Regions from separate parts of the Streptomyces clavuligerus genome, predicted to be linked through region 2. Evidence: riboswitches for the same ligand, from Rfam matches in the RefSeq annotation. Region 2 holds a riboswitch; the other holds the start of a gene.
What was found. Region 2 has a riboswitch for cobalamin ahead of CRV15_RS22940 (cobalamin biosynthesis protein). Riboswitches for the same ligand answer to the same signal wherever they lie in the genome.
Positions count from the first base shown of each region.

Region 1: it holds a riboswitch for cobalamin, as region 2 does, so the genes downstream of both, CRV15_RS18325 (ABC transporter substrate-binding protein) here and CRV15_RS22940 (cobalamin biosynthesis protein) in region 2, are expected to answer to the same signal.

Region 1 is NZ_CP027858.1:4,348,058-4,354,998, forward strand. Features, by position in the region: gene CRV15_RS18300 (nicotinate phosphoribosyltransferase) at 100-1,422, opposite strand; gene clpS (ATP-dependent Clp protease adapter ClpS) at 1,607-1,921, shown strand; gene CRV15_RS18310 (DUF2017 domain-containing protein) at 1,921-2,514, shown strand; gene CRV15_RS18315 (amino acid permease) at 2,927-4,396, shown strand; gene CRV15_RS18320 (M67 family metallopeptidase) at 4,584-5,006, shown strand; adenosylcobalamin (AdoCbl) riboswitch at 5,029-5,164, shown strand; gene CRV15_RS18325 (ABC transporter substrate-binding protein) at 5,188-6,180, shown strand; gene CRV15_RS18330 (FecCD family ABC transporter permease) at 6,264-6,941, shown strand, end outside.
Region 2 is NZ_CP027858.1:5,441,850-5,448,790, forward strand. Features, by position in the region: gene CRV15_RS22930 (putative cobaltochelatase) at 1-1,744, opposite strand, end outside; gene CRV15_RS22935 (cobyric acid synthase) at 1,741-3,312, opposite strand; gene CRV15_RS22940 (cobalamin biosynthesis protein) at 3,309-4,283, opposite strand; cobalamin riboswitch at 4,391-4,526, opposite strand; gene CRV15_RS22945 (hypothetical protein) at 4,634-4,855, opposite strand; gene CRV15_RS22950 (inorganic phosphate transporter) at 4,869-6,131, opposite strand; gene CRV15_RS22955 (class II aldolase/adducin family protein) at 6,413-6,941, shown strand, end outside.

The sequences.
Region 1 (6,941 bases), 1.1 Mb from region 2:
GCGGGCCCCGGAGCCCGTCCGCGCGCCGCGCGCCGCGCCCGCGTCCGCCTGCCCCGCTCCTGTCCGGCCCCGTCCGCCCCGGGACGGGGCGCCGCACACCTATACGTACTCCGTCGGCAGTACCGGCTCGCCCCGGGAGAGCTGGGTGGCCGACAGCGGCAGTGCCGCCCGGGCCGCGATGTGCCGGTCCCGGGCCGCGTCCAGCGGCTCCCTGGCGACGATCTCCCCGCCCTGGACCAGCGGCACCAGGAGCTGCCGGGCCACCAGGACCTCCGGTACCGGCCCGGTCCCCACGACCTCCGCCTCGGCGACCCCCTCGGCGTCGGCGCGCCGGGCGGCCCACTTCCGGCCGCCCAGGGAGGTCTTCGCGCCCAGCGACTTCTTCGCCACCGGCACCAGCGGGCCCGAGGCCGAGGTGGCGCGGGCGACCAGCTTGTACACCATGGAACAGGTGGGGTGGCCGCTGCCGGTGACGAGCTGGGTGCCGACCCCGTACGCGTCCACCGGCGCGGCGGCCAGCGAGGCGATCGCGTACTCGTCCAGGTCGGACGTGACCGTGATCCGGGTGTCCCGGGCGCCCAGCTCGTCGAGCTGCTGCCGCACCCGGTGGGCGACGAGCAGCAGATCGCCGGAGTCGATCCGGACGGCGCCGAGGCCGGGCCCCGCGATCCCGACGGCGGTCCGGACGGCCTCCGCCACGTCATAGGTGTCGACGAGCAGGGTGGTGCCCCGCCCCAGCGAGTCGACCTGCGCCCGGAAGGCGTCCCGCTCGCTGTCGTGCAGCAGGGTGAAGGCGTGCGCGCTGGTGCCCACGGTCGGGATGGAGTAGCGGAACCCGGCCGCGAGATCGGAGGTCGAGTCGAAGCCGCCGACGTACGCGGCGCGCGCCGAGGCCACCGCCGCCAGTTCGTGGGTGCGCCGGGCGCCCATCTCGATCAGCCGCCGGCCGCCCGCGGCCGAGGACATCCGGGAGGCCGCGGCGGCGATCGCGGAGTCGTGGTTGAGGATCGACAGGATCACGGTCTCCAGCAGCACGCACTCGGCGAAGGAGCCCTCCACGCGCAGCAGCGGCGAGCCGGGGAAGTAGACCTCGCCCTCCGGGTAGCCCCAGATGTCCCCGCTGAAGCGGTACGAGGACAGCCAGGCCAGCGTGGGCTCGTCCACGATCCGCCGCTCGCGCAGGAAGCCGAGCACCCCGGCGTCGAAGCGGAAGTTCTCCACGGCGTCCAGCAGCCGCCCGGTGCCCGCGACGACCCCGTAGCGGCGGCCCTCGGGGAGGCGGCGGGTGAACACCTCGAACACCGAGCGGCGCTCCGCGGTGCCCCCGCGCAGGGCCGCCTGGACCATGGTGAACTCGTACTGGTCGGTGAAGAGGGCCGTCGAGGGGACGTCCACCGGCAGCCCCAGGTCAGCGGTGTTCACGTCACTCCACCTCGTACTTTCGTCTTGGTCGCGGCTCTGTGGCGGCCCTGTCCCGCCCGTGGCGCGGCACGGTGTCAGCCGCGGACCCCGGGCGATTCGGCCATGGCCCGGATGCTACCCCACATCTCGTCAAACTGACGAGATGTGGTGGCCGTTTATGCGCCGTGCCCGGTCGGGTGGCAGCATGGATCAGGTGAGTGTTGCTCCCACCGAGATCGAACGCCCAGCACCGGCGGAGGAGACCTTCGCCGTGCCCGAGCCGGACGTGCCGTGGGTGACGCTCGTCCACAACGACCCGGTCAATCTGATGAGCTATGTGACCTACGTCTTCCAGGCGTACTTCGGTTACTCCAAGGACAAGGCGCGCAAGCTGATGCTCGACGTGCACAACAAGGGGCGCGCGGTGGTCTCCAGCGGCAGCCGTGAGGAGATGGAGCGCGACGTGCAGGCGATGCACGGCTATGGGCTCTGGGCGACCCTCTCCCAGGACCGCGGCTGATGCCGGGACACTTCGAGCCGGTTCCCGGCGGTGGCGCCGCGGTGGCGCTGGACGATGTCGAGGTCTCCATCCTGCGCTCGCTCGCCGTGCAGCTCCTGGAGCTGATCGGGCCGGGGGACACCCCCGTCGAGGGCGAGGACCCGCTGGCGGCGCTGTTCGCCGAGGGCCCGAGCGAGCCCCCGTCCGACCCGGCGCTGGCCCGGCTCTTCCCCGACGCGTACGCGGGTCCGGGGGCGGACGGGTCCGGCAGCGGGACACAGGAGGCGTCCGCCGAGTTCCGCCGCTTCACCGAGAACGATCTGCGCACCCACAAGCGCGAGGACGCGCTCGCGGTGGTGCGGACGCTGGACTCCCTCGCCCCGGCCGCCGAGGGCGGGGCGGTCCTGAAGCTCTCCCCCGAGGACTGCGTGCGCTGGCTGCGGGCGCTCAACGACCTCCGGCTGACCATCGGCACCCGGCTTGAGGTCACCGACGAGGACGAGTCCAGCGCCCTCTACCGGCTGCCGGACTCCGATCCGCGCAAGCCGATGGTGATGGCCTACCTCTGGCTGGGCGTCCTCCAGGAGACGCTGGTCGAGACGCTGCTGCCCTGATCACCCCCCGGCCCCCGGCCCCGCACCGGGTCCGGGGGCCTTTCCACGGCCCCATATGACCGTTGTGCGGGGGTGTATGTCCGGCATTCGGACAGCGTACGAGGGGTGAACCCTCAGCGGACACTCAAATCCGAATAACGATCCTGTTACCACAAGGGCATACTTTGCCCGTCTTCGTGTCTTTTGTGCTGATTTCAGGGTGGCGTGAACCACACTCGGCCATCTGTACGGCCCATAAACCCGTGATAAACCTTCACTTCCGCCAGGGGCGCCACCCATGCTCCTGGAGGCGCTTGAGCCGGCGGATCGCCGGTGGCACTCCATCCGTATCCGGGGGGATCAGGACCTGATCCGCGTCCGCGCGCACGCATCGCAGCGGGAGCGGGTCCGCATGGAGAAAGGGCGCATCACCATGACCTCAGTGCAGGTCGGCAAGGAAGACGGGCACGACGGCAAGGGTGTCGCGGGACCCGACGGGTCCCCACCGCCCGAGGCCGCGGCCCAGGGCGAGAACCAGGGCTACCACCGGGCGCTGAACGCCCGGCAGATACAGATGATCGCCATCGGCGGCGCGATCGGCACCGGACTCTTCCTCGGTGCGGGCAAGGGCATCTCCAAGGCGGGCCCCAGTCTGATCCTCGCCTACGCCGTGGCGGGCGTGGTCATCTTCTTCATCATGCGCGCGCTCGGCGAGCTGCTGATGTACCGCCCGGTCGCGGGCTCGTTCTCCGACTACGCGCGGGAGTTCGTCAGCCCCTTCGCGGGCTTCGTCACCGGCTGGACCTACTGGCTCTTCTGGGTGGTCACCGGAATGACCGAGGTCACCGCGGCGGCCAGTTATATGACCTACTGGTGGGACATTCCCCAGTGGATCTCCGCGCTCGCCTTCACGATCATTCTCTACGGCGCCAACCTGATCTCCGTGAAGCTCTTCGGCGAGCTGGAGTTCTGGTTCTCGATGGTCAAGGTCACCGCGATCATCGGCATGATCCTCATCTGTGCGGGCATTCTGACGATCGGCTTCTCCGACGCCGGGGACACCGCGTCCGTCACCCTTCTCTGGGACGACGGCGGATTCTTCCCCAAGGGCATCGGCGGCACCCTGATGACCCTCCAGATCGTGATGTTCGCCTTCCTCGCCGTCGAGCTGGTCGGCGTCACCGCCGGTGAGTCCAAGGACCCCGAGAAGAACCTGCCGAAGGCGATCAACACCGTCCCGGTCCGTATCGCGATCTTCTACATCGGCGCCCTGATCATGATCCTGTCGGTGGTCTCCTGGACCAAGTTCCAGCCCGGGGTCTCGCCGTTCGTCGCCGCCTTCGACGAGATGGGGCTCCAGGTCGGCGCCGCCATCGTCAACTTCGTCGTGCTGACCGCCGCGCTCTCCTCCTGCAACTCCGGCATGTACTCCACCGGCCGGATGCTGCGCGACCTCGCGCTCAACGGACAGGGCCCGGGGATCTTCACCCGGCTCACCAGGAACGGCACCCCGCTGCTGGGCACCACGTTCTCCGCCGGTCTGATGCTGATCGGTGTCTGGATCAACTACCAGTGGCCCGGCGAGGCGTTCAACAAGATCGTCTCCTTCGCCACCATCTCCGGCATGTGGGCCTGGATCATGATCCTGGTCTGCCAGATCCGCTACCGCGCCAAGGCCGACCGCGGTGAGCTGCCGCACTCCACGTTCAAGGCGCCCGGCGCCCCCTGGACGAGCTGGTTCGCGCTCGCCTTCATCGGCATGGTGATCGTGCTCATGGGCATCGACAAGGACGCCCGGATCTCGCTCTATGTGGCCCCGGTCTGGGCCCTGCTGCTCGGCGTCGCCTATCTGGTGCTCAAGCGGCGCAACCCCCAGGGGGACGCCTTCAGCAAGAAGGACTGACCCCGGGGCCGCCCCGAGGGGCGGGCACCGGACACACCAGGGCGGGGCCGTACGGTACGACACCGTACGGCCCCGCCCTTGTCTTCTGTCTCTCCCGTTTCCCCCGTTCCCGCGGAGGCTCGGAGCACCTGCTCCCGGTTCTCTCGGACGGAACGTTTCCGCAGCTCGTCTGCTTATGCTGATCCGCATGCTGACGCTGACGAAGGCCCTCTTCGACCAGATCGTGGCGCACTCCCGCGCCGACCACCCCGACGAGGCGTGCGGCGTCGTCGCGGGCCCCGCGGGCACCGGACGCCCCGAGCGTTTCATCCCCATGCTGAACGCGGCCCGCTCGCCCACGTTCTACGAATTCGACTCGGCCGACCTCCTCACGCTCTACCGCGAGATGGACGACCGGGACGAAGAGCCCGTGATCATCTACCACTCCCACACGGCCACCGAGGCATACCCCTCCCGTACCGACCTCTCGTACGCCAATGAGCCGGGCGCCCACTACGTCCTCGTCTCCACGGCGGACACCGACGGCGCCGGGCCCTTCCAGTTCCGTTCCTTCCGGATCGTGGACGGCACCGTCACCGAGGAGGACGTCAAGGTCGTGGACGCCTACTGACCACGTACGATCACCGCACCGCACTACTGCACAGCAGGGCGGCGGGACCCAGGAAGCCGGTGTGACTCCGGCACGGTCCCGCCACTGTGACCCGGGCCCCGGCCCGGCAGTCAGGAACTGACCCGCCGCCCTTCTCCCATCACAGGGGACGTGGAAATCCCCAAGGAGGCCGTACCCCGCCATGTCCAGGCGCCGTTCCGCTGCCACCGCAGCCGCCCTGACCACCGCCCTGCTGCTCACGCTCACCGCCTGCGGCTCCGACAGCTCCGACAGCGGCGGGAAGGGAGGGACCGAGGCCGCCCGCCCCGGCGGTCCCTTCCCGTACACCGTCGACAACTGCGGGGTGAAGACCACCTACAAGGCCGCCCCGCAGCGGGTCGTCACCATGAACCAGCACGTCACCGAGATCATGCTGGAACTGGGGCTGGAGAAGTCCGTCGTCGGCACCGCCTACCTCGACGACGCGGTCCTGCCCCGCTACCGCCAGGCGTACGAGGCCATCCCCGTCATCGCCAAGGAGTACCCCTCCCGCGAGAAACTGCTGGCCGCCAACCCCGACTTCGTCTACGGCGGATACGCCACCGCCTTCGACGCCAAGGACGGCCGCACCCGCGACGCCCTGAAGGACTCCGGCATCGACAGCAGGCTCAATGTGGAGTACTGCACCGAGAAGCGCACCACCATGGACGATCTCTACCAGGAGATCGAGGAGGTCGGGGGCACCTTCGGCGTCCCCGAGCGCGCCGAGCGGTGGATCACGAAGGCCCGGGCCACGGTCGCCGGGACCGAGCAGCGGCGCGACGGGAAGCCGCCCGTCCCCGTCTTCGTCTACGACGCCGGGGACAAGACCGCCACCACCGTGGGCGGCAAGGGCATCGGCCATGAGCTGATCACCCGCGCGGGCGGACGCAACCTCTTCGCCGACATCGACAAGTCGTTCGGCGAGGCCACCTGGGAGGAGGTCGTGGCCCGCAAGCCGGAGGTCGTCCTCATCCTCGACTACGGCTCCGTCAGCGTCGCCCAGAAGAAGGAGCGGCTGCTCAGGGACCCGGCCCTGCGCGACGTTCCCGCGATCAAGAACAAGCGCTTCGCGGTGCTGCCGCTGTCGGACGCGGTCCTCGGGGTACGGGCGCCCGACGCCATCGCCAAGCTGTCCGCCCAGTTCGACCGGTGAGCCGACCGGTGAAGGCGGTGGGGACGGCGGGACCGGCGGGCACCGAGCAGCCGGGGAAGACGGGGAAGCGGTTGTTCCGGACGGTGCCCGCCGGGTCGCCGAAGGCCCCGGGCGCCCCGGCCGCGTCCTGGCTCCGCCGCGCCGCCGTCCTCACCGGGCTGACGCTCGCCCTCGTCGCCGCCGCCGTGGCCGGGCTCGCGCTCGGCTCGGTCCGCATCCCGCCCGGCGAGGTCGTCCGGGCCCTGCTGCCCGGCGCCGCGCCCAGCCCCTTCCGCACCATCGTGGTCGAGGTACGGCTGCCCCGGGTCCTGCTCGGGGCGGTCGTCGGGGCCGGACTCGCCGTCGTCGGCTGCGTCCTCCAGGCCCTGGTGCGCAACCGGCTCGCCGACCCCTTCCTGCTGGGGATCTCCTCCGGGGCGTCCACCGGCGCCGTCCTCGTCCTCACCCTCGGCATCGGCGTCACCACCGCCGTCGCCATGCCCGTCGGCGCCTTCCTCGGCGCCCTCGGCGCACTGGTCCTCGTCTACGCGCTGGCCAGCAGGGGCGGCGGGATGACCGGCACCCGGCTGGTGCTCGCGGGAGTCACCGTCTCCTACATCCTCACCGCCCTGACCACCCTGGTCCTGGTGGCCTCCGCCCGGCCCGAGCACTTCCGGGAGGCCCTGTACTGGTCCCTCGGCGGACTCGGCAGCGCCCGCTGGGACACCGTCTGGCTGCCCGCGGCCGTCACCTGCGCCGCGCTGCCGCTGCTGTTCGCGCTC
Region 2 (6,941 bases):
CCAGCCGGGCCGCCGCCGCGTCCACCGACGAGGTCGGCGGCAGCGCCACCTCCGCCTCCCGGCCCCGGAAGGTGACCAGACCGACCTTGTCCCGGCGCTGATACGCGTCGAGGAGCAGCGACAGCACCGCGCCCTTGACCGCGCTCATCCGCCGCCGGGCCGCCATCGAACCGGAGGCGTCCACCACGAAGAGCACCAGATTGGACTCGCGGCCCTCCCGGGCGGCCTGCCGCAGATCGTCCCGCCGCACCACGAGCCCGGGGCCGCCGCGCCCGCGCGCCCGCTGGTGCGGGGCGGCGGCCCGTACCGTCGCCGCCAGATGCAGCCGGGTCAGCGCGCCCCGGGGCCGCCGGGACCCGGTCGTCCGCCCGTGCTCGGAGCGGGAACGGGACCTGCGGCCCGCCGCGCCCTCGCCGATGCCGGGGACGCTCAGCGTCCGGGCACGGAAGGGCTCGGCCGCCGCCACGGGCCGCTGCTCGCGTCCACCGCCGCCCGCCACCGCTCCGCTCTCCTCGCCGTCGGCGCCGCCGCCGTCGGCGCCGCCGCCGGCGGGCCGCTCCGGCTCCGGGGCCTCCTGCCGCTGCTCCGGTCCGCCCTGCGGAGGCACCCCGCCGCCGCCCCCGCCGGGGCCGCCGTCACCCGGACCGTCCCCATCGGGATCGGGGTCGGGATCGGGGTCGTCCTGCGGCTCCTGCGGCTCCTGCGAGTCCTGCGACTCCTCTGACTCCTGCGGGCCGAACTCGTCCAGCGTCCGGTCGAGCTTCTCCTCGTCCAGGCCGGGCGCGTCGAACGGATTGCGCCGCCGCCGGTGGGGGAGCGCCAGCAGCGCGGCCTGCCGGACATCCTCGGGGAGCACGTCCGTGCGCCCCGCCCAGGCGGCCAGCGCGGTCGCGGTCCGCGCCATCACGATGTCCGCGCGCATCCCGTCCACCTCGAACGCGGCGCAGGTCGCGGCGATCTGCCGCAGCACCGCGTCCCCCAGCACCACCCGGGGCAGCAGCTCCCGCGCGGCCGTGATCCGGCCCCGCAACTCCTCCTCGGCACCGGCCCAGCGCTCGGCGAACGCCGCCGGGTCGTCCTCGTACGCGATCCGCCGCCGCACCACCTCGACCCGCTGATCGGGCTCCCGGGAGGCCGCGACCTCGACGGTCAGCCCGAACCGGTCCAGGAGCTGCGGGCGCAGCTCGCCCTCCTCCGGGTTCATCGTCCCCACCAGCAGAAAACGCGCCGCGTGCCGGACGGATACCCCTTCGCGCTCCACATGGGACGCCCCCATCGCGGCGGCGTCCAGGAGGACGTCCACGAGATGGTCGTGGAGCAGATTGACCTCGTCGACATAGAGGATGCCCCGGTGCGCGTCGGCCAGCAGACCCGGCTCGAACGCCTTCACGCCCTCCGCGAGCGCCCGTTCGATGTCCAGCGCGCCCACCAGCCGGTCCTCGGAGGCGCCGACGGGCAGCTCCACCATCCGCGCGGGCCGTGCCCCGGCCCCGTCGGCCGCGCCGTGCGGACCGTCCGGACAGAGCGGGTCGGGCCCGGCGGGGTCGCAGGAGAACCGGCACGCCGCCACCGTCTCCACCGGCGGCAGCAGCGCCGCCAGGGCCCGTACGGCGGTGGACTTGGCCGTTCCCTTCTCGCCGCGCACCAGCACCCCGCCGACCCGTGGGGAGACGGCGTTCAGCAGCAGTGCCAGCCGCAGATCGTCCTGGCCGACGACGGCGGTGAACGGGTACGGGGTGCTCATGCGGTCTCCTCGACCAGTTCGGGCGCTCCGGGCGCGACAAAGGGAAGTCCGGCGGGCGCGCCCTGCTCGATCAGCCGCAGCAGCGCGTCCGTGTCCGTGTGTTCTTCGATCAGATCGCCGAGCCGGTCGAGCTGTTCCTCGCGCAGCGCGTCGAACGAGGTGTCCGGCGCGGGGACGAAACGCCGCCCCGCGTCCGCCGCGACCCGCCGCAGGAACTCCCGGCGGAAGCCGTCGCTCTCCAGCGAGCCGTGCCAGTGGGTGCCCCACACCGCGCCGACCCGGCAGCCGTCCAGGAAGGGTTCGCCGCCCAGGACGTCGGCGACACCGTGATGGATCTCGTACCCCTCCACCCGCTCACCGAGCGCGGTGCCCACCGGCCGGGCCAGCGTCTTGCCGGCGTGGAAGCGCACCCGTACGGGCAGCAGCCCCAGACCGGGCACGGACCCGGCGCGGGACTCGATCCCGTCCTCGATGTGCTCGCCCAGGAGCTGGAACCCGCCGCAGATGCCGAGCACGGGACGGCCCGCGGCGGCCCGGCGGGCCAGCTCCCGGGCGAGTCCGCGCTCCCGCAGCCACCGCAGGGCGCCGACGGTGCCCCGGGTGCCGGGGACGACGACCAGATCGGCGTCGGCCAGCTCCTCCGGGCGGTCGACGAAGCGGACGACGACGCCCGGCTCGGCGGCCAGCGCGTCGACGTCGGTGAAGTTCGACATCAGCGGCACCGCGCAGACCGCGACCCGGAGCACGTCCTCGCCCGCCGGCGGGGTCGGCCGGGACTCGCGGACCGCGCCCCGCAGCGAGACCCGGAGCCCGTCCTCCTCGTCGATGCCGAGGCCGTGCGCGTACGGCAGCACCCCGTACGTCGGCCGCCCGGTCAGCCCCCGGAGCATGTCGAGCCCCGGTTCGAGGAGGGACACGTCGCCGCGGAACTTGTTGACGAGATAGCCGGAGACCAGCCGCTGGTCCTCGGCCGTGAGCAGGGCCGTGGTGCCGAAGAACGAGGCGAAGACGCCGCCCCGGTCGATGTCGCCGACGACGAGCACCGGCAGTTGCGCGGCCCGGGCGACGCCCATGTTCACGATGTCCGTACGCCGCAGATTGATCTCGGCGGGGCTGCCCGCGCCCTCGCAGATCACCGCGTCATGGGTGGCGCGCAACTCCTCCAGGCACTCCATGACGGTGCCGAACAGGGCCTCCCGGCCGCCCCCGCGCAGCGGTCCGGGGGAGTCCCCGGGGGCCTGGGGGGAGCCGAAGTAGCCCCGGGCGCCCATCTCGCCCACCGGGCGGCCCAGCAGCACGACCTGGCTGGTGCGGTCCCCGCCGGGCTTGAGCAGGACCGGGTTCATCAGCGCGGTCGGCTCCACCCGGGCGGCCCGCGCCTGCATCGCCTGCGCCCGGCCGATCTCCGCGCCGTCCCGGGTCACATAGGAGTTGAGCGACATGTTCTGCCCCTTGAAGGGGGCCACCTTCAGCCCCTGGCGCACCAGCCAGCGGCAGATCCCCGCGGTGACGACGCTCTTGCCCGCGTCGGACGTGGTGCCCGCGACGAGCAGTCCGCCTCCGGTCATCGTGTCCCTCCCCGTCCCCCGCGCGCTGTCCGCAGCATGTGTCCGGCGGCGAGCCGCCCCACCGCGCTGACCCCCAGCGCCAGCAGCCCCACCCGCCGGGAGAGCCGGGCCGCGCGCTCGATGTCCGCGATCTCCACCGGGCGGCCCGCGCCGCCGTTGAGCACCGGGCGGTGCTCCACCCGCCCGCCGTACGCGAGGGTCCCGCCGAGCCGTACGCCGAGGGCGCCCGCGAAGGCCGCCTCGACCGGTCCGGCGTTGGGGCTGGGGTGCCGGTGGGCGTCGGCCCGCCAGGCCCGTACGGCGCCCTTCGGGTCGTCGCCCGCGAGCACCGCGAGGGCGGCCGTCAGCCGGGCCCCCGGCCAGCCCGCGAGATCGTCCAGCCGGGCCGAGGCCCAGCCGAAGCGCTGGTAGCGGGGGGAGCGGTGGCCGACCATCGCGTCCAGGGTGTTGACCGCGCGGAACGCGGCGAGTCCGGGCACACCCCCGAGCGCGCCCCACACCAGCGCGCCGACGACGGCGTCGGAGGTGTTCTCGGCCACGGACTCCACCACGGCGCGGGCCATCCCCCGCTCGTCCAGGGCCTGCGGATCACGGCCGCACAGATGCGGCAGCCGCGCCCGGGCGCGTTCGGTGTCCCCTTCGGCCAGCGCGGCACCGATGGTCCCGGCCTCCCGGCCCAGGGTGGTGCCGCCGACGACGGACCAGGTCACGGCGGCGGTCAGCGCCAGCGAGAGCGCCGGGCTGCGGCGCGCGCCCCGGGCCAGCAGCGCGGCGCCCGCGGCGGTGCCCCCGGCGCAGACGGCGGTGTGCAGGGCGCCCCAGCCGCGGTGGTCGCGCCAGAGCACCCGCTCGACGGCCCCGGCGGCCCGCCCGAAGGCGGCGACGGGGTGGCCCCGGCGGGGGTCGCCCAGCAGCAGATCGGCGGCGATGCCCGCGGCGGCGCCGCAGACGAAGATCCGTTCGGCCCGCACCGGCTCAGCCACCGGTTCCGGGGGCGCACGAGAGGGCCGCCGGGGCGACGGGGGTGGGGTCGGGGCCGGGCATGGCGATATGTCCTCACTCAGGGTGTCCGCGCCCTGGTTCGACGTGATCGGCGGCGAGAGTTCCTGGCTTCCGGGGGTTCCCGGTGACAGTGGCGGGACCGCGCCGGATTCGCACCGGCTTCCTCTGCTGCCGCCCATTGGCCCCGGCAGTCCACCACGCTGTGAGAACAGCCGTCAACCTGCCGTTGACCTGCGACGGCGGGGTGCGCGGGCACACGGAAGGGCCGGGCGTCCCTGGGGGATGCCCGGCCCTTTTCGTTCGGCTGTCGCGCCGCTCGTCAGGTGACGATCAGGTAGATCCCGAAGCTGACCGCGACGGCGCAGAGCGCGAAGCAGAGGTAGGCGCTGGTGCGGGCGAGGACGGCCGAGCCGCCCTGCGCGGAGGCGATCTCCTGCTTGCTGAGGCCGACGAGACCGAGGACGAAGAGGCCCGCGATGGTCACGGTGGCCAGGAGGCTCACGCCGAAGACGGAGCCGAGGGCTACCCAGTCGATGTTCATGCTGATCTTGTCCTTACACCGCGGCCGGGCTGGCCGGGCCGGAGTCGGGGGCGGTGGCCGGGGTGGCCGGGGTCTTCTGGAACCCGTCCTGACCGGTGACGACACCGGCGGGCGGCGGGGTGACGGCGGCCATGGCGGTGGTGACCACACCGGGAGCGTCCGTCTCCTCGGCGGTCTCGGCCTCGTTCACGTTGGTGTGGTCGACGACCTGGCGGCGGGAGTAGACCCAGATCGCGACGGAGGAGCCGATCAGGAAGGCGAGGACGACACCGACGCCCCAGGGGCCCTGCTTGGTGACCAGCTCGGAGAGGGCGGCGACCAGACCGGCGGCCGGCAGGGTCAGACCCCAGGCGACGAACATCCGGGTGGCGGTGGACCAGCGGACCACACCGCCCTTGCGGCCGAGGCCCGAGCCCATGACGGCGCCGGAGCAGGAGTGGGTGGTGGAGAGCGAGAAGCCCAGGTTCGAGGAGGCCAGGATGACGCTCGCGGCGCTGGTCTGGGCGGCGAAGCCCTGCTGCGGCTGGAGGTCGGTCAGGCCCTTGCCCATGGTGCGGATGATGCGCCAGCCACCGAGGTAGGTGCCGAGGGCGATCGCGACACCGGCGGAGACGATGACCCACATGGGCGGGTTGGAGCCGGGGGCGAGGACATCGCCGGCGACCAGGGCCAGCGTGATGATGCCCATCGTCTTCTGGGCGTCGTTGGTGCCGTGGGCGAGCGAGACCAGGCCGGCCGAGGCGATCTGCCCCGCGCGGTAGCCCTTGGCGCTGGTCTTGTCGTCGATGTTCTTGCCGAGCTTGTAGGTCAGCTTCGCGGCGAGGTAACCGCCGATACCGGCCACCAGGGGGGCCGCGAGGGCGGGGATCAGCACCTTGGTGACGACGGTGCCGCCGTTGACGCCGCTGATGCCGACCGAGGCTATGGTCGCGCCGATCAGACCGCCCATGAGGGCGTGCGAGGAGCTGGACGGCAGGCCGACCAGCCACGTCAGGAGATTCCAGAGGATGGCGCCGACGAGCGCCGCGAAGATCACTTCTGGTGTGATGCCTGACTCGTCGACCATGCCGCTGGAGATCGTCTTGGCGACCTCCACGGACATGAACGCGCCGACGAGGTTGAGCACGGCGGACATGGCCACCGCGGCTTTGGGCTTCATCGCGCCGGTCGAGATGGTCGTCGCCATCGCGTTGGCGGTGTCGTGGAAACCGTTCGTGAAATCGAACACGAGAGCCGTCACGATCACAATCGCGAGCAGCAGCGTGATGTGTTCCATTTACCCAGGCAATCTTTGGACGTCAGTGGCTCGGCGAACGTAGGTAACCTGAGTGAACGGAAGGTGAACTCAGGCGGGCATCCCGGTTGATCCAACTGAGGATCATGGTTCCGCTTCCGTTCTCGGGGGGCTGGATGGGCCTCTGTGACGGGATGGACGCCGATCAAAGTGGCTTTCATCACCTTTTCCAAGGATCTGACCGCTTTGCCGGGTGAGCCGTTTCGCGTCTCCCGATGGTCGCCCTCTGTAGTCGGGCGCCCGATGCTGACAGGATCGTTCACATGACCGATTACGTGCGGCAGGACGCGATCGACACGACCTGGCGGGCCGTGGTGGACACCGCCCGCAGGACCGCCGCCGAGGGCCTGGTGGTGGGCACATCGGGCAATGTCTCGGCCCGGCTCGGCGAACTGATCCTGGTCACCCCCAGCGGGGTGCCCTACGACCGGCTCTCCCCGGACGACGTCGTGGGCGTCGACCTCGACGGACGGCAGGTGCTCGGCACGCTCGGACCCACGAGTGAGCTGCCGCTCCATCTGGAGGTCTACCGCCACACCGGGGCGCGCGCCGTCGTCCACACCCACGCCGTGCACGCCACGGCCGTCTCCACGCTGGTGCGGGAGCTGCCCGCGATCCACTACATGACCGCCGCGCTCGGCGGGCCGGTGCGGGTGGCGGAGTACGCGCTCTACGGGACGGAGGAGCTGGCGCGGAACCTGGCGGGGGCGCTGGAGGGGCGGACGGCCGCGCTGCTGAGGAATCACGGGACGGTCGTGTACGCCGACACCCTCGACCGGGCCTACGACCACA